Regions from separate parts of the Streptomyces sp. XH2 genome, predicted to be linked through region 2. Evidence: riboswitches for the same ligand, from Rfam matches in the RefSeq annotation. Region 2 holds a riboswitch; each other region holds the start of a gene.
The links. A riboswitch is a leader RNA that binds a small molecule or an ion and turns the genes downstream of it on or off. The one in region 2 is predicted to bind cobalamin.
Positions count from the first base shown of each region.

Region 1: another riboswitch for cobalamin. It lies ahead of ACOTKD_RS05355 (prenyltransferase/squalene oxidase repeat-containing protein); the one in region 2 lies ahead of ACOTKD_RS23000 (HoxN/HupN/NixA family nickel/cobalt transporter).
Region 3: another riboswitch for cobalamin. It lies ahead of metE (5-methyltetrahydropteroyltriglutamate--homocysteine S-methyltransferase); the one in region 2 lies ahead of ACOTKD_RS23000 (HoxN/HupN/NixA family nickel/cobalt transporter).

Region 1 covers NZ_JBMMMZ010000002.1:378,468-384,204, reverse strand. The annotation lists gene lanKC (class III lanthionine synthetase LanKC) at 1-1,402, opposite strand, end outside; gene ACOTKD_RS05365 (ferredoxin) at 1,527-1,766, opposite strand; gene ACOTKD_RS05360 (aldehyde dehydrogenase) at 1,771-3,246, opposite strand; cobalamin riboswitch at 3,359-3,520, shown strand; gene ACOTKD_RS05355 (prenyltransferase/squalene oxidase repeat-containing protein) at 3,698-4,975, shown strand; gene ACOTKD_RS05350 (SCO2322 family protein) at 5,020-5,694, shown strand; gene ACOTKD_RS05345 (energy-coupling factor transporter transmembrane protein EcfT) at 5,691-5,737, shown strand, end outside.
Region 2 covers NZ_JBMMMZ010000011.1:146,467-152,203, reverse strand. The annotation lists gene ACOTKD_RS23010 (GH92 family glycosyl hydrolase) at 1-485, opposite strand, end outside; gene ACOTKD_RS23005 (MFS transporter) at 799-2,010, shown strand; gene ACOTKD_RS23000 (HoxN/HupN/NixA family nickel/cobalt transporter) at 2,030-3,142, opposite strand; cobalamin riboswitch at 3,172-3,391, opposite strand; gene ACOTKD_RS22995 (FAD-dependent monooxygenase) at 3,636-4,865, opposite strand; gene ACOTKD_RS22990 (APC family permease) at 5,039-5,737, shown strand, end outside.
Region 3 covers NZ_JBMMMZ010000004.1:34,482-40,218, reverse strand. The annotation lists gene ACOTKD_RS09645 (cytochrome b) at 1-32, opposite strand, end outside; gene ACOTKD_RS09640 (hypothetical protein) at 136-429, opposite strand; gene ACOTKD_RS09635 (TetR/AcrR family transcriptional regulator) at 526-1,299, shown strand; gene metE (5-methyltetrahydropteroyltriglutamate--homocysteine S-methyltransferase) at 1,370-3,694, opposite strand; cobalamin riboswitch at 3,898-4,107, opposite strand; gene ACOTKD_RS09625 (hypothetical protein) at 4,148-4,540, opposite strand; gene ACOTKD_RS09620 (hypothetical protein) at 4,757-5,113, shown strand; gene ACOTKD_RS09615 (hypothetical protein) at 5,215-5,529, shown strand; gene ACOTKD_RS09610 (hypothetical protein) at 5,713-5,737, shown strand, end outside.

The DNA.
Region 1 (5,737 bases), on a different contig from region 2:
CGTCCGCCAGGTGTGCCGCCTTGGCCCGGTCGATGACGAACAGCGTGGTGATGGGCAGGAACAGGGCGAGTCGCAGGCAGGCCAGGGCGTACTTGTCGACGTCCGTGCCGCGTCGGTCCGGCGGGGCGAAGAAGCCGGGGTGGGCGACGACCTGCCGGCCGTGCTCGGAGGCGGGCGCCGCGGCCTCGAAGTCGATGAGGGCGACGGAGCGTTCGTCGGGCGCGACCATGATGTTGAACATGTGGAGGTCGTTGAAGACGAGGCCGCGCGAGTGGACCTTCGCGACGGCTTCCTCGACGGCCCGGAAGATGCGCAGGGCCCATGCCGTGTAGTCGGCCGTGGCGGTGGGCGAGGGGTCCGCGGCGAGCAGCGGGTGGCGGTGGGCGAAGAAGGAGTTGAGGGGTTTGCCCTCGACGAAGTCCATGACGAGGAAGCGGTGGTCGCCGACGGTCAGCCAGTCCCGCGGCTCGGGGGCGACGCCGAGGCCGGAGAGCCGCTCCAGGGCGTCCTTCTCGCGCTCCAGGCGGGCCACGGCGTCGGCCCCGTCGGCGGCGAGCCCGGCGTGCGGGCGGCCTTCCTTGAGGACGACCTTGCGGCCGCCGCGCGTGTCTGTGCCGGCGTAGACGCCGCCGCCGTTGGAGAAGTGCAGGGCCTTCTCGATGCGGTAGGGCAGGTCGGCGACGGTGGTGGCGTTGCGCGCGGCGAGGTGCGGTGCGAGGAAGCCGGGGAGCGTCACCCACGCCGGCACCTGGAAGGCCGGCTTCCGGGAGTCGGGGACGAGGCGGCCCTCGCCGTCCTCGACGGCGGGCACGAGGCTGCCGCGCCCGTCGATGCAGAAGCGGCGGGCGAAGGCGCCGTAGCGGACGTAGAGCGGGCCCTCGTGCCAGCGCAGGTCCGTGAGGATGTACGGGCCGGGCCGGCCGCCGAGGATCCCGTGCAGGCCGGTCAGGGTGGCGTGCAGCTGCTCCTCGCCGTCGGGGTAGACGGTGACGAACTTCCCGCTGTGGCCGCGCTCCGCGTATTTGTTGTTGCGCAGGTGCAGCAGGTGCGGGCCGGGCACGAACTTGAACGGGATGCCGCGGGCGGTGCAGTAGTCCCAGACGTCGGCGGCGGTCTTCTCCGCGGTGTCGGCGGTCGCCGAGACGTGGATCTTCCAGCCCTGGAGGGGCTGCCCGGGGCGCGGGCCGCCCTCCTCGCCGGCGGGGAATCCGCCCATCGGGACCACAGGGAACACATGGAGCCATTCGCCGTGGCGGGAGGTGGCCCAGCCGGCGGGGGCCGGGCGGCGGGCGGTCTCGTACAGACCGCGGTCCTCGCCGCCCGCCCCCGGGACGGACAGGCGGTCCGGGGTCTCGTAGAAGTGCCTGTCGGCCAGGCAGTAGACCTCGTACCGCGCGTCCATCGTCGCCCCCCTCGGCTGCGTTGCCTAGAGATTTCCACGCCGTGAGGGGCCCGGCCAGTCACATGTGTCATCAAGAAAATGTGCGGAACGCATGAGTAACAACGCCCATGCGTACGAAGGGGTTTCACTCGTCGGGAGGAAACACCGTCTCGCCCGTGTCCGGCCTGCTGATCGTGATCGCCTCCACGGGGCAGGTCTCCGCGGCCGCGAGCACTTCCTCGGACGGGTCCGTCTCCTCCGCGAGGGGCCGGGAGCGGCGGCCCGCGTCGAGCGCGAACGCCCCGGGCGCGCTCCCGGCGCACATTCCCGAGCCCACGCACAGCCCCCGGTCGACCCGCACGTGCCAGCGCTCGGCGGCAGTCATTCCGTCAGCCCTCCTCGTAGTCCGCGGGCAGGTGGATCGTCTTGTGCTCCAGGTACTCGGCGAAGCCCTCCGGTCCGAACTCCCGCCCCAGGCCGGAGTTCTTGTAGCCGCCGAAGGGGCCGAACATGTCGAGGCCGAAGGTGTTGACCGAGTACGTGCCGGTGCGCACCCGGCGGGCGACCTCGATGCCGCGTTCGGCGTCGCGGGTCCAGACGCTGCCGGAGAGCCCGTAGTCGGAGTCGTCGGCGATGCGCACGGCCTCCTCCTCCGTGTCGTAGGGCAGCAGGCAGATGACGGGGCCGAAGATCTCCTCGCGGGCGATGCGCATGTCGTTGGAGACGTCGCCGAAGAGGGTGGGCTCGACGTACCAGCCCTTGTCGCGGCCGGCCGGGCGGCCGCCGCCGGCCAGCACCTTGGCGCCCTCGCGCTGCCCGAGCGCGATGTACTCCAGGGACCTGCGGCGCTGCCGTTCGGCGACGAGCGGCCCGACCTGGGTGGCGGGGTCGAGGGGGTCGCCGACGACGAGGGCGGAGGCGGCGGCCGTGAAGCGCTCGGCCAGTTCGGCGTAGTGGGCGCGGGGGGCGAGGATGCGCGTCTGGGCCACGCACGACTGGCCGTTGTTCATCCAGGCCGCGGGGACGATGCCGGCGACGGCCGCCTCCAGGTCGGCGTCCGGCAGGACGATCGCCGCGGACTTGCCGCCGAGCTCCAGAGTGACGCGGGTCAGCCGGCGCGCCGCGACCTCCATGACGCGCTTGCCCGCCGCGACCGAGCCGGTGAAGGCCACCTTGTCGACGCCGGGGTGCCCGACGAGGTACTCGCTGACCTCGCGTTCCGCGGGCAGGATCGACAGGACGCCCTCCGGCAGGCCCGCCTCCGTGACGATCTCCGCCAGGAGGTACGAGTCCAGCGGCGTTTCCGGCGAGGGCTTGAGCACCACCGAGCAGCCCGTCAGCAGCGCGGGCGCGAGCTTGGCCGCCGTCACGAGCTGCGGGACGTTCCACGGCACGACGGCAGCGACGACGCCGACCGGCTCGCGCCGCACGAGCAGCGGCCCGAGGGCGCCGGCCCGCCGCTCCTCGTAGGGCAGGCCGCGGGCGACGGCGATGGCGCAGTCCCACACCATCATCGCGCCGAGGGCCTGGGCGAGGACGCTCCAGGAGTACGGGGAGCCGTTCTGGGCGGAGACGATCCGGGCGATCTCCTCGTGCCGGGCGGCGACGCCGTCCTTGATGCGGGTGACGACGTCGATGCGCTCGGCGAGGGGCCGGTCGGCCCAGACGCCGGAGTCGAAGGCCGTGCGGGCCGCGGCGACGGCCCTGTCGACGTCCTCGCGCGAGGCGTGCGGGACGCGGCCGATCACCTCCTCGGTGTGCGGCGACACGACGTCGATGACGGCGCGGCCGGCCGGGTCGGCCATGGCGCCGCCGATGAAGAGCTGTCCGTGCTCGACGACCGGTCCGTTCGCATGCTGGTTCATGATCCGGATGCCTCCCGCGCGTCTGCGGAGCCCTGCGCGCCGTAACGAAAAACTGACGCAGCATCAGACACTTAGCAGCCCGCCCGGCAGCGGGCAACAGGTCGCCGGACCGTTGATCTTCAGGCCGTCCGGTTAAAGTGTCCGTGACAACTTCATCCCGCCTCGGAACGGGGGAAGCCGGTGCAAATCCGGCGCTGACCCGCAACCGTGACTACGGTCCGCCGCCCGGCGGCCGTACGAGCCGGACCACCCGGTCCAGGCGGCAGGCTTCCGGAACCGGTCGTGCCGCCTGGCGGTGCCGTCCGGTCCACCGGCACCGCCGAGGTATGCGGAGCCGAGCCCGGTGCCACCGCGCGCAGCGCGCGGGGAGGCGGCCGTGCGCGGCCGCGGACCCCGTCAGCCGGCCCTGCCCCCGCCCCCGCAGTGACACCCCACCGAGAGGCTCGACCCCATGGCCCCCTCCCTCGCCGTCCACGCGCGCCGCGGCGCCGCGGCCCTGGCCACCGCCGCCGTCCTGGGCGCGGCCGCGGCCCCCGCCGCCTTCGCCGACGGCTCACCGTCCCCGGCGCCGGGGCTGTACGGCACGGCCGACCCCAAGTTCGACGGTGTCTTCCGGCAGTCGCTGGCCTTCGTGGCGCAGAACGCCACGGGCGTCACCCCGGCCAAGCCGGGGGTCGACTGGCTCGCGGGCCAGCAGTGCGAGGACGGCGGCTTCCCCGGCTACCGCGCGGACACGAGCAAGGCGTGCGACCCGAAGAAGGACGAGTTCACGGACGCCACCGCCGCGGCCGTGCAGGGCCTCGCGGCCGCCGGCGGGCGCGCGGACGCGGTCAGGAAGGGCCTGGACTGGCTCAAGGCCCACCAGAACGACGACGGCGGCTGGGGCTACCAGGCCGGCAGCCCCACCGACGCCAACTCCACCTCCATCGCCCTCGGCGCGTTCGCGGCGGCCGGCCAGGACCCGGCCAAGGACGCCGTCAAGAACGGCAAGAACCCCGTGGAGACGCTGCTGGCCTTCCAGCTCGGCTGCGACGCGAAGGAGGGCGAGCGCGGCGCGTTCGCGTACCTGAAGGACGACAAGGGGCTGCGCGCCGACAACCTGGCCAGCGCCGCCGCCGCGCTCGCCACGCTCGGCAAGGGCTTCCTCGCCGAGCCCCCGAAGAAGGACGCCGACCGGCCCGTCAAGGCGCTGGAGTGCGCGGGCGAGGACAAGGCCGGTCCCAAGGACGCCGCCGCGGCCGCCGAGGCCGTGGACGGCTACCTCGTGGCCGCCATGGACAAGAACGGTGGCTACCTGCTGCCGTCCATGCCCGGCGCCCCCGCCAAGCCCGACCAGGGCAACACGGCCGACGCCGCCCTCGCCCTCGCCGCGGGCGGTCACCGCGCCGCCGCCGAGAAGCCCCTGAAGTGGCTGCGGTCCAAGGAGAGCGGCACCGCCGAGTGGGCCAAGGGCCAGCCCGGCCGGCTCGCCAAGCTGATCCTCGCCACGCGCGCCGCGGGCGGCGACCCGCGCGACTTCGCGGGCACGGACCTCGTGGCGCAGCTGAACGCCACGGGGCCGGCGCCGGAGCGGGCCACGGGCTCCGACGAGTCGAAGAAGGACGAGGACAAGGACGAGAAGGACGGCGGCGTCACCGTCAACGTCTGGTGGATCGTCGGCGTCGGCCTGGCCTTCGGCGCCGGCATCGGCTTCCTGATCAGCGGCCGCAAGAAGAAGCAGCAGCTGTGACGCGAGCTGCCGGAATGCGCCCTGCCGGGGTGCGAGCCGCCGGGATGCGCGGCGGTGCGGTCGCCGCGCTGGTCGCCGTGCTCCTCGTACTGCTCGGCACCGCCCCCGCCCAGGCCGCCGGCTACCGGTACTGGTCGTTCTGGCAGGGCTCCGGCGGCCAGTGGGCGTACGCGACGCAGGGGCCGGGCACGGCGCGGCCCGGCGACGGGGACGTGATCGGGTTCCGGTTCGCGGTCAGCGCGGACTCCTCCGACGCCGCGAAACCGCGCGCCGCCGCCGGCTTCGAAGCGGTCTGCGACAGCACGCCCGCCAAGGACGGGGCGAAGCGCGTCGCCGTCGTCCTCGACTTCGGCACGCCCGCCGACGCCCCCGACGGCGAGACGCCGCCCGCGGCCCGCTCGGCCTGCGCCCAGGTGGGCGAGGACACGACCGCGGGCGAGGCGCTGGCCGCGGTCGCGAAGCCGCTGCGCTACGACTCCTCCGCCCTGCTGTGCGCCATCGCGGGCTACCCGCGGACGGGCTGCGGCGAGCAGGTGAGCGGCGCGAAGAAGGGTGCGGAGAGCGCGCGGCCGAGTGCCGCGGACAAGAGCGGCGGGAGCGACGGAAACGACGGGGGCAGCGGTGACGGCGTCCCGTCGGCCGGCCTGATCGGCGGCGTCGCCGCCGTGGTCGTCCTCGGCGCCGCGGCCTTCTGGCAGGCCCGCCGACGCCGCGGATGAGCGACAGGAAGAAGCCGCAGCGCGCTCGGGGCGAGGCGGCGGG
Region 2 (5,737 bases):
TAGCGCTGGTGGCCGGTGCGGCGGCCGGCGGTGAGCTCGGCGGTGATCCCGCCGTAGGAGGAGAGGCCGACCCGGTAGTAGCCGGGGCGGGCGGTCTCGTCACGGTGACTGAACTCCGCGGCGTAGCGGGCGTTGTCGGTCTGCTTCACGTCACCGGTGGTGGGCAGCACGGGCAGGTCGCCGCCGATGCGGCAGCCCACGCCCGAGAGGTGCACGGTGCTGAAGCCCCGGATGTGGTGGTGCTTGTAGTCGTAGCCCGTGCTGTGGCCGGTGTCGGGGGAGAGCTGCACCATGCCGAAGGGCACGGCGGCGCCGGGGAAGGTGTTCCCCTCGTTCTGGGTGCCGATGAAGGGGTTCACCAGGCCGGTGAGCCCGCCGGCCGCCGCGGCCGGCTCCGGGGTGGTGAGCGAGATCCCGCCCACTACCGCCGCGAGTGCGAGTGCGGCCGCGCAGGTGCGCGAGCGCAGGTGTCCGGTCCATCTCATCGTCCACGCCCCTCGGGTGACGCCACGCAGGATGCCGACATCGTTGTCAGCGCCGAGGGTAGCGAGTGGTTGACGTGCTGTCATGATGCCCCGCGCGACATGTGTGGCGACGACGGCCACCGGCGGCTCGCCCGGTGCGGCGTGAGCCCCTCCGCGCCGCGCGGTCGCCGCCGGACCCCGCACGGGCCTGCCGAAAATTTCTTGACGCTCCAGGTGTTACGTATAACGATCGCCTTGTGACCTCACCCACGAGCACGTTGCCACCGGACAGGGCCCTGCGGCCGGAGGATTCGGCGGACGGGGAGGTCTCCCCGTGAGCTACGCGGACCTGCTGCGCGGCCCCCATGTGATCAGGCTGCTCCTGGGCACGCTCGTCGGGCGGCTGCCGAGCGCGATGGCCGCCGTCGCGGTCCCGCTGGCGCTGCGTCAGGCGGGCGCGTCGTACGGCTTCGTGGGCGTGGCCGTCGGCGCGTTCGCGGTCGCCTCCGCCGTGGGCGGGCCGCTGCTGGGCCGGCTCGTGGACCGGGTGGGCCAGCCGCGCGTCCTGCTGCCGACGGCCCTCGTGGCGGCCGCGGGCTTCGCCGTCGTCGCCGTCGCGCCCGGCAGCACCGCGGCCGTCCTGGGCGGGGTCGTGCTCGCGGGCGCGGCCACTCCCCCGCTGGAGCCGTGCCTGCGGGCCCTGTGGCCGGACATCGTCGCGCCCGGGAAGCTGGAGTCGGCCTACGCGCTGGACTCCGCGTCCCAGGAGCTGGTCTTCGTCGGCGGGCCGCTGGTGGTGGCCGGCGGCGTGGCGGTCGCCTCGCCCGCGGCGGCGCTGTGGGCGGGCGCGCTCCTGGGCGTCGCCGGGGTGCTCGTCGTCGCCACCGCCCCGCCCGCCCGGGCCTGGAAGGCGCCCGCCCGGTCCGCCGGCCGGCTGGGGCCGTTGCGCAGCCGCGGCTTCGTCGTCCTGATCACGGGCCTCACGGGCGTGGGCGTCGCCATCGGCACCCTCAACGTCCTCGTCGTCTCCTACGCGGAGGGGCACCGGCTGCCCGGCGGCGCCCCGGCGCTGCTCTCGCTCAACGCTCTCGGGGCGCTCACCGGCGGGCTGGCCTACGGGGCCGTGCGGCGCTGGCGGGTGGCGCCGCCGCGCCGGACGCTGCTGATGATGCTGGGTCTGACGGCCGGGTACGGGCTGCTGTGCCTGCTGCCCGCCCCGCCGTACATGGCCTGCCTGATGCTCTTCACCGGGCTGTTCCTCGCACCCGTGCTGACCGTCGTGTTCGTGCTCGTGGGCGAGCTCGCGCCGGCGGGCACCGTCACGGAGGCGTTCGCGTGGCTGGTGACCCTGATGACGGCCGGCGTGGCACTGGGGTCGGCCGTCACCGGCACGGTCCTGGAGGAGGCGGGGGCCACGTGGGCCGCGACGTGCGGTGTCCTGGGGGTCGCCGTGGGCACGCTGGTGATCCTCGCCGGGCAGGCGCAGCTGGTGCCGGCGGCGGCGCGGGAGGAGGCCGGGGAGGCGTCCGCCCGCGCCGCCGCCTGACGGCGGGCCGGCGCGCGGGTCAGCTCTCGGCCGGGGCCGCCGGGCGGGCGGCCCAGCGCGGGTCGACCGTGCCGAAGCGCCAGTAGCCGAGGGCGGCCGCCCACACCACCACGAACAGGCCGACGATGACGAAGCCGACGTTGTCGAGGTTCAGGCCGGCGATCCAGCCGGTCACCGCGTCCTCCAGGCCCAGCTTCTCGTGCAGGACGCCGACCAGTTCGATGGTGCCGATGAGGAAGGCGACGGCGATCGACAGGCCCGTGATGGTGAGGTTGTAGTAGACCTTGCGGACCGGGTTGGAGAACGCCCACTGGTAGGCGAAGTTCATGAACGTGCCGTCGAGGGTGTCGAAGAGGCTCATGCCCGCGGCGAACAGCAGCGGCAGGCACAGGATCGCGTACCAGGGCACGCCCGCGGCGGCGCCGCTGCCCGCCATCACCATCAGCGTGACCTCGGTGGCCGTGTCGAAGCCGAGGCCGAAGAGGAAGCCCAGCGGGTACATCTGGCCCGGGCGGGTGATCGAGCGCGTGAAGCGGCCGAGGACGCGGTTCATGAAGCCGCGCGAGTCCAGGTGCTGCTCCAGCTCGGCCTCGTCGTAGCGGCCCTCGCGCATCGCGCGGAAGATCCGCAGGATGCCGGCGAGGGCGACGAGGTTGAGCGCGGCGATGAGGTAGAGGAAGCCGCCGGAGGCGGTCGTGCCGACGATGCCGAGCGTCTGGTGGGTGGTGGACTCCTCGTCCATCAGCGTGCCGGCCAGCCGCGTGCCGCCGGCCACCAGCAGGGTCAGCAGCACGACGACGCTGGAGTGGCCGAGCGCGAACCAGAAGCCGACGGAGACCGGGCGCTTGCCGTCGGCCATCAGCTTGCGGGTGGTGTTGTCGATGGCGGCGATGTGGTCGGCGTCGAAGGCGTGCCGCATGCCGAGGGTGTAGGCGGTGATGCCGAGGCCGACGCCGTAGACCTTGGAGCCGACGGCGTAGTGATGGGGGACGACGAGCAGGTAGAGCACGCCGAACGCGACGACGTGCAGGGCGGCGATGACGGCCAGCAGGCCGGCGGTCCGCACGGTGTCCTGGCGGCGCCAGCGGAAGGAGGGCGCGGGGCCGCCGGGAGAATCGGTGGGTCGGGACATGGGGTTGAACGCTCCAGCACCTCGTGGACCATTTGCGAGATGCCGTGGCCGGTCTCCTGGCTTACGGGTCCGTTCGCGCCCGTCCCCGCCTTCCCGGCAGCCGGCTGCGGCCAGTGGCTCCGCGCGCCCGTGGGGCGACGCGCGGAACGGGACGGTCACTCCCCGATCACAGTGGCGAGGGCCGCGCCGGGCTCGGACCTCGACGGTCCTTCACCGGTCTTCCCGAACACCACGGCCGGGTCACTTTAGCGCCCGGGGGACGCGAATGCGAAGGTTCAGCAGCTGCCAGCCCTTTGCAAGTGTGGTGCCAGGCGCCCCGGGCCGAGCGCACTGCGCCTGCGGCCCCGGGGCCCGCTCGGCCGGGCAGGCTCGCGGCCCGGCCCGGGGTCCGCCCGGCACCGCCGGACTCCGGCGTTTCGGCTCGGCGCCGTTGCGCCGGGTGGAGCGGCGCGGCCCGGAGCACAGGGCGTGCAACCCGCGGGCCGGTCCCCCCTCAGGGCTCCCGCCCGACGTCCAGCGCCTGGCCGCCGAAGCTTCCCTCGCCCTCGGACGCCCGCTTCCACCAGGCCTCCAGGGCGGCCTGGTTCATGGCCGCCCAGTCGGGCGTGGCCTGCACCTGGGCGCGGCCCAGGCGGCGGCCCAGGTCGACGACGGCGCGGCCGGCGGGCGTCCGCGCCGCGTCGTACGCGGCCACGGCCTCCTTCCAGCTCCCGGCGGAGGCCAGGCAGCGCTCCAGCACGGTCGCGTCCTGCAGGGCCTTCACGGCGCCGCTGCCGGAGTGCGGCCGGGCGACGGCGGCCGCGTCGCCGAGGAGGACGAGCCGGCCCTCCCCGTAGCGCGGCACGCACAGGTCGAGGACGGGCTGGACGTAGGTGGCGTCCTTGGGCGTGCGCCGGACGACCTCCTGCCAGTACGGCGGGAAGTGCTCCTCGACGACGGCGCGGTGATGGGCCGTCAGCGCGTCGGGCACCCGGCTCGGCGGGAGGCCCGCCGCGTCGTCGACGGACAGGGCGTGGGCCGGGTCGGCGGGCGCGGTGTAGAAGACCCAGTTGGCGCCGGTTCCGGTCCCGCCCGGCCCGGGGATGCGGTAGACGATCATGTGGCCGCCGGGGAAGGCGACGGTGGCGGCCTCGTCCCGGGCCCACGCGCCGGCCGGGCCGGGCAGTTCCTCCTCCGGGAGGATGCCGCGCCACGCCAGGTATCCGGCGTAACCGGGCACGGTCGCGTCCCGGGTTGCGGCCCGGACGGCGGAGCGGTATCCGTCGGCGCCGATGACGAGGTCGAAGCGCTCCTCACGGCCGCCGGCCAGGCGCAGCAAGGCCCCGTCGGGCCCGGGCAGCACCCGCTCGACCGCGCTCCCGCGCTCGTAGGCGACGCAGGAGGGGACGCGGGCCCGCAGCGCGCTCCACAACGACCCCCAGTCGTACGAACGGAACCCGAACGGCAGCGCCCCCACCCGCCGCCCGGCCCGGCGCGCGTCCTCCCGTACGAGCCAGGGGCGCGAGGTCAGCCGCACCCACGGTATGCCCGGGTCCAGGTGCCCGGCCGCCTCCAGCTCGGCGTAGCGCCGCTCGTGGACGGCGAGGCCGACGCCCCGGTCCGCAAGCCTTCCGGCCGCCCGCTCGAAGACCACCACCTCGCCGGCGCCCGCGCGCGCCACGGCCAGCGCGGCCGCGCATCCGGCGATCGAGCCGCCCACGACCGCCACCCGTCCTGCAAGCATCTCCCACCCCTTTCGTCGCGCCTGTCGCCGACGGAACCTACCCGGCCGTTTGCAGCCGCAGCCACCGGGCGTGTCGGAACGGTGGACGGGGCCGACACGCCGGTGCTACCAGTGCATTGAACGCATAATCAGGTCAGCCGGACCCCATCCGGCACGAGAAGGGGCTGACCGCCATGGCAGGTACGGGAAGACCGCCGACGGATCAGGTCGGCTTCGTGCGCCGGATCGGCCTGTTCCAGGCCACCGCCATCAACATGAGCCAGATGTGCGGCATAGGCCCCTTCGTCACCATCCCCCTGATGGTCGCGGCCTTCGGCGGCCCGCACGCCGTCATCGGGTTCGTCGCGGGCGCCGTGCTGGCCCTGGCCGACGGGCTGATCTGGGCCGAGCTCGGCGCCTCGCTGCCCGGCGCGGGCGGCAGCTACGTCTATCTGCGCCAGGCCTTCCAGTACCGCACGGGAAAGCTGATGCCGTTCCTGTTCGTCTGGACGATGATGCTCTACTTCCCGGTGGCCCTGTCGACGGGCGTCATCGGCTTCGTGCAGTACCTGACCTACCTCTGGCCCGGCATGACGCAGACGCAGGGCGACCTGACGGGCCTGGTGCTCATCGCCCTCGTCGTCGCGTCGCTGTGGGGGCGGGTGGAGAACCTGGCGCGGATCACCGCCGCCCTCTGGTGCGTGATGATCGCCTCCGTCGTCCTGGTGATCGTCGCCGCCTACACCCACTTCAGCCCGGACCTGGCCTTCACCTACCCGGTGGGCGCCTTCGAGCTGACGTCGAGTCACTTCTGGATCGGCTTCGCGGCGGGCCTGACCATCGGCATCTACGACTACGGCGGCTACAACACGACCGCGTACATGGGCGCCGAG
Region 3 (5,737 bases), on a different contig from region 2:
GTCAGGGCCGCCTCCCGGACCTTCTCTTTCACCCGCCACGCTCCCTGTCGGCTCGCCGGCACCCGCTTCCGCGCGCGGGACCGCGGCTGATGGGTAACCGGCGTGCCGGGAGCTCAACCGCACGATCGCCGGGTGTCACCCGGACTGCGCGGCGCTCCGGGCGTCGTCCCGCGCCTTCTGACGGGCCAGCGCCTTCTCGCGCCCGGCGTCGAGCACGGCCAGCACGCCGTACAGGAGGACCGCCGCCGTGACCGCCGCGGGGTAGCACCAGGGCGAGGGGAGGTAGTTCGCCGCTCGCAGGACGGTGCCCTCGTCGTCGCTGACGAGCCGGTAGAGGATCGCCAGCGGGCCCTCCCAGACACCCACGACGAGCACCACGATGGACATCACCCTGTACCAGGCCTCGTGCACGACGCCTCCTCCGATCATGGTTCGGTTGGTTGATACGACTGTATCCATGATGCAGGAAAATCGGGCATGTAGGAGTATTTCATCACGGAATTCCTCGCGGAGTACAGTGTTTTCATGCGTGACGAAAATCCGGTGGGGTGTCGTGTCTGCTCGGCCCCGCTCGCCGCGGCCGACCGGGGCCGCCCGCCCGTCTACTGCTCGCGCAGCTGCCAGGCCAAGGCGTACCGGCGGCGGGCCGGCGCACGTGGCCGTGCGGCTGCCGCACCGCCCGCGGCCGCCGGGCCCGCCGCCCGTGCCGAGGGGGGATCGCGGCGGCAGCAGATCGCGGAGGCCGTCTGGCGGATCGCCGCCGAGCGGGGCCTGGAGGCCGCCAGCATGCGCGAGGTCGCGGCCGCGGCGGGGGTCTCCCTGCGGGTGGTCCAGTACCACTTCGGGAGCAAGCACGGCCTCCTCGTCGCCGCGCTGCACCTGCTGCACGAGGAGAACGAGCGGCGGGCCCGGGCGCGCATGGCGCGCCTCGCCCACCCGGCGGACCCGAGGGCCGTGCTGGGCGCCGTCCTCGGCGAGTTCCTGCCGCTGGACGAGCAGCGCCGCCATGCGCTGCGCGTCTTCGTCGCGTACTACGTGCGCAGCCTGAACGACCCGGCCCTCGCCGCGGTCTTCCTGCACGGCGCCCAGCCCGTGGAGCGGCTCGTCGCCGGCCTGATCCGGCAGGCGTGCGCGGCGGACGGGGGGCCGGCGCCCGGCCTCGACCCCGAACGGGAGGCCGATCTGCTGGTGTCGGGGGTGACGGGGCTGGGCATGGACGTGCTCCACGGCCGGCGCACCCTCGCCGACGTGCGGACGACGCTGGACTACCACCTCGACCGGATCCTGCCCGCGCGGTGACGCCACGGCAGGAGGGGCGGGCGCCGTGCCGCACCGGCGCCCGCCCCTCCGTCACTTCGTCACTCCGGCGTCAGGAAGCGCCGCCGGGCAGCTCCGCCCGGACCTCCCGCGCCGCCGTGACGAGGTTCTCCAGCGAGGCCCGGACCTCGGGCCAGCCGCGGGTCTTCAGCCCGCAGTCCGGGTTGACCCACAGGCGCTCGCCGGGGATCGCTTCCAGGCCCTTGCGCAGCAGCGCCGCGGCCTCGTCCGCGCCGGGGACGCGCGGGGAGTGGATGTCGTAGACGCCGGGCCCGACCTCGCGCGGGTAGCCCGCCGTGGCCAGCTCGGCGGCGACCTGCATGTGCGAGCGGGCGGCCTCCAGGCTGATGACGTCGGCGTCGAGGTCGTCGATGGCCCGGAGGATGTCGCCGAACTCCGCGTAGCACATGTGCGTGTGGATCTGCGTGTCCGGCCGGACGCCCGCGGTGCTGAGGCGGAACGCCTCGGTCGCCCACGCCAGGTACTCGGCGTGGCCGGCCGCGCGCAGCGGCAGCGTCTCGCGCAGCGCCGGCTCGTCCACCTGGATCACCGAGGTGCCCGCGGCCTCCAGGTCGGCTACCTCGTCGCGCAGGGCGAGGGCGACCTGCCGGGCGGTGTCGCCGAGCGGCTGGTCGTCGCGGACGAACGACCAGGCGAGCATGGTGACCGGCCCGGTCAGCATGCCCTTGACGGGCTTGCCCGCCACCGACTGGGCGTAGCGCGTCCAGCGGACCGTCATCGGCTCCGGGCGGGAGATGTCACCGGCGAGGACCGGCGGGCGGACGTAGCGCGTGCCGTACGACTGGACCCAGCCGTGCTGCGTGGCCAGATAGCCCGTCAGCTGCTCGGCGAAGTACTGCACCATGTCGTTGCGCTCGGGCTCGCCGTGCACGAGGACGTCGATGCCGGCCTTCTCCTGGAACGAGAGCACCTCGCGGATCTCGGCCTTGATGCGCTCCTCGTACGCCTCGGCGTCGATCCGTCCCGAGCGCAGGTCGGCGCGGGCGGTGCGCAGCTCCGTCGTCTGCGGGAAGGAGCCGATGGTGGTGACCGGCAGCAGGGGCAGGCCGAGGTGGGCCCGCTGGGCGGCCGCCCGCTGCTCGTACGGCTGCGAGCGGCGGCCGTCGGTCTCGGTGACGGCGGCGGCGCGGGCGCGGACGGCCGGGTCCCGGGTGATGGCCGAGCCCGCCCGCGAAGCCAGGTCGGCGCGGTTGGCGGCCAGCTCGGCCGCGATCGTGTCGGGGCCCTGCGCCAGGCCGCGGGCCAGCGTGACCACCTCGGCGGCCTTCTGGCGGGCGAACGCGAGCCAGCGGGCGATCTGCGGGTCGATGTCCCGCTCGGCCGCCGCGTCCAGCGGCACGTGCAGCAGGGAGCAGGACGGGGCGACGTCGACCCGGCCGGCGAGGCCGAGGAGCGTGCCCAGGGTGGACAGGGACTTCTCGAAGTCGTTGATCCACACGTTGCGGCCGTTGACGACGCCGGCGAGGAGCCGCTTGCCGGGCAGCCCGCCGGCGGCCGCGAGGTCGTCGAGGTTGGCGGCGGCGGGGCCCGTGAAGTCCAGGGCGAGGCCCTCGACGGGGGCCTTGGCGAGGACCGGGAGGGCCTCGCCGAGCCGGTCGAAGTAGGAGGCGACCAGCAGCCGGGGCCGGTCGGTGAGGCCGCCCAGTTCGCGGTAGGCGCGGGCGGCGGCGTTGAGCTCGGCGGGGGAGCGGTCCTGGACCAGGGCGGGCTCGTCGAGCTGCACCCATTCGGCGCCCGCGGCCCGCAGGTCGGCGAGGACCTCGGCGTACACCGGCAGCAGCCGGTCGAGGAGGGTGAGCGGCTCGAAGCCGGCGGCGACGCCCGGCGCGGGCTTGGCCAGCAGCAGGTACGTGACGGGGCCGACGAGCACCGGACGGGCCGTCAGGCCGAGCGCGAGGGCCTCCTTCAGCTCCGCGACCTGCTTGGTGGAGTCCGCGGTGAAGACCGTGCCGGGGTCGAGTTCGGGGACCAGGTAGTGGTAGTTGGTGTCGAACCACTTGGTCATCTCCAGCGGCGCCACCTCCTGCGTGCCACGGGCCATGGCGAAGTAGCCGTCCAGGGCGTCGGCGTCGACGGTCGCGCGGTGCCGCGCGGGAATCGCACCGACCATCACACTGGTGTCCAGGACGTGGTCGTAGAACGAGAAGTCGCCCGTGGGCACTTCGTGCACACCGGCCCCGGCCAGCTGCTGCCAGTTCGTACGGCGCAGTGCGGCGGCCGTGTCCCGCAGGGCCTCGGCCGTGACACGGCCCTTCCAGTACCCCTCGATCGCCTTCTTCAGTTCCCGGCCCTGACCCTGCCGGGGGTAGCCGTGGACGGTGGCCTGTGCTGCCGCGGCTGCGGACTTGCTGGTCACGGAACTCTCCTTCGCGAGCGTGCGTGCGTCCATGACCCCGGGACGGACGGAGAGCGCGAAGGAACGGCAGACCGGGCGGGCCGCCGCCGCGGTGCGGTCGCTCGTAGCGCCGCCGCGTGTGCCCGCCTGATGTGTGCTCCCCCAGACTTCGTCCGGGGGTGCCCCCAACCGCCCTCGAGGTCACCGGGATCTCCGTGCGCTCGGCAGCGCACGGGCAGTTGGCAGGTCTTCGGACTCGCGGGCACGCCACATGGCACCTACTGGCCGTCGCTTCCCGGACCCGTACGGATCCAGTGCGTATGACGGCGGTCGTTCCCGCTCACCGCTGCGGGGCAGTCCCGGATTCCCACCGGGTTCCCTCTTGCGACGCGCCTGCCTGGCGAGCAGGGCGAACCAGCTGCACCGTCACTCTAGGCCGCGGGGCAGGGTCACGGAAGAGTGAAGTGGCGCGCCTCACGAGGCGGTTCGCGTCGCCAGCCGCAGCCGCAGCTCCATCTCGTGCTCACCGGAGACGTGACCGCGGTGCTCGGCGGCGAAGGCGCGCTCCAGTTCCTCCTTGACCTGGCGGACGGGGTCGGCGGCGCCGAACAGGTCGGCCGTGACCGTGCCCGAGAGGGGAGCCTTCCCCGGCTGCGCCGCGCCCTCGCCCAGCCGCGTGCGGGTGTCCACCGTCATGCACCAGATCATCGGGCCCGCGCCGGGCGCGCCCGGGCTGGTCTCGCTGCGCGGCGGGCCCGCTTCGGGGAAGGCGGCCTCCAGAACGCCGAAGACGGCGCCCGCGTCCTGGTGGCCGCAGTCCGTCAGATGCACGCTGACGTGGTCCGCACTCTCCCGGGCATCCGTCACCTGCTCCTCCTCCGCCGTCGTTGCCGTGACCGGGGCCGCCGCCGTGCGCGGAGAAGCCCTGCTCCGACCGTACGGCGCGCCCGGGTTCCGTGCCGCGGGCTGTGCGACCATACGGGCCAGGTGCCCCGTTCCCGCCGGGAGATGCCGCCCCGGTACCGGTGGCCTCACCCGAACGGTGGAATGCGCCCAAAGTAATTGACTGATTACGCTTGGTGCATGACCCTGTGGAGCCCCGCACCGCCGCCGTCGCAGCCCGCGTTGCGCGCCGCGGTCGCCGTGCTGGTCTCCGTCCTGCTGCTCTTCTCCGGGGGGAGCGGCACGGTGTTCGCCCTGGGCTCCGGCCCGGAAGAGACCCCCGTGTCCGTGGAGTTCGCCACCGCGGACGACTGCGTCGCGGACAACCGCACGCCCCGCGTCCAGGCGTCTCCGGGCAGGCGCACCTGCGTCCCCGCCTCGCGGGACTCCGCGGGAGCCGGATCCCCGCCGGCCCCCGGCTGCCGGCCCGCACCGCCGGCCCCCGAAGGCCCCGCGGCCACCGCGGGCCGCGCGCGCAACGACGTCCTGCGCTGCTGAGAGGAACCCCCGCCCGTCCCGCCCCGTACGGGACGGGCCGCCGCGTCCGGCACGCCCGGAACTTTCCTCACACCTGCAGGCACGAGAAGCAGAGAGACGTCATGCCCCTCGATCCCGCGCGTGTCCTGAGCGCCTATCTGCGCGCCCAGGTCTACCGCGCCCCCGAACCCGACCCCGAGCACGCCTCCGCCGGCGGCGAGCAGCCCCCGGCCACCGCCCCGGATCCGCAGGACCCGCCGAGCCCGCCGAGCCCGCCGGGCGGTCCGCGCACCACGCCCCCCGCGAGCCGGGCCGGGGAGAAGCCGCCCGCCGCTCCCGAAGCCCCCGGCGCGGAAGCCGGGCCCGCCGCGCCCCGCGGCGCGCCGCGCCGGCCCGGCCTGTTCGCCCGGCTGCTGCTGTACGTACGGCAGGAGTAGCCCCGCCGTCGCGCGGCTGCCCGCTCCCCTCGCTTTCGCGGGGACGGGCAGCCGCCCGGCCGCCGCCGCTCCTCCTGCCGGCGCCCGCCCGGTCCCCTTTCAGGTGAAGCGGAGGAGCCGGTTGATCCGGGGGCTCCCGGCAGCGGGAAGGGGATGGCCGTCGACGCTGACGAGGGAGAACCCATGCCGACCGACGAAGTCTCGCGAT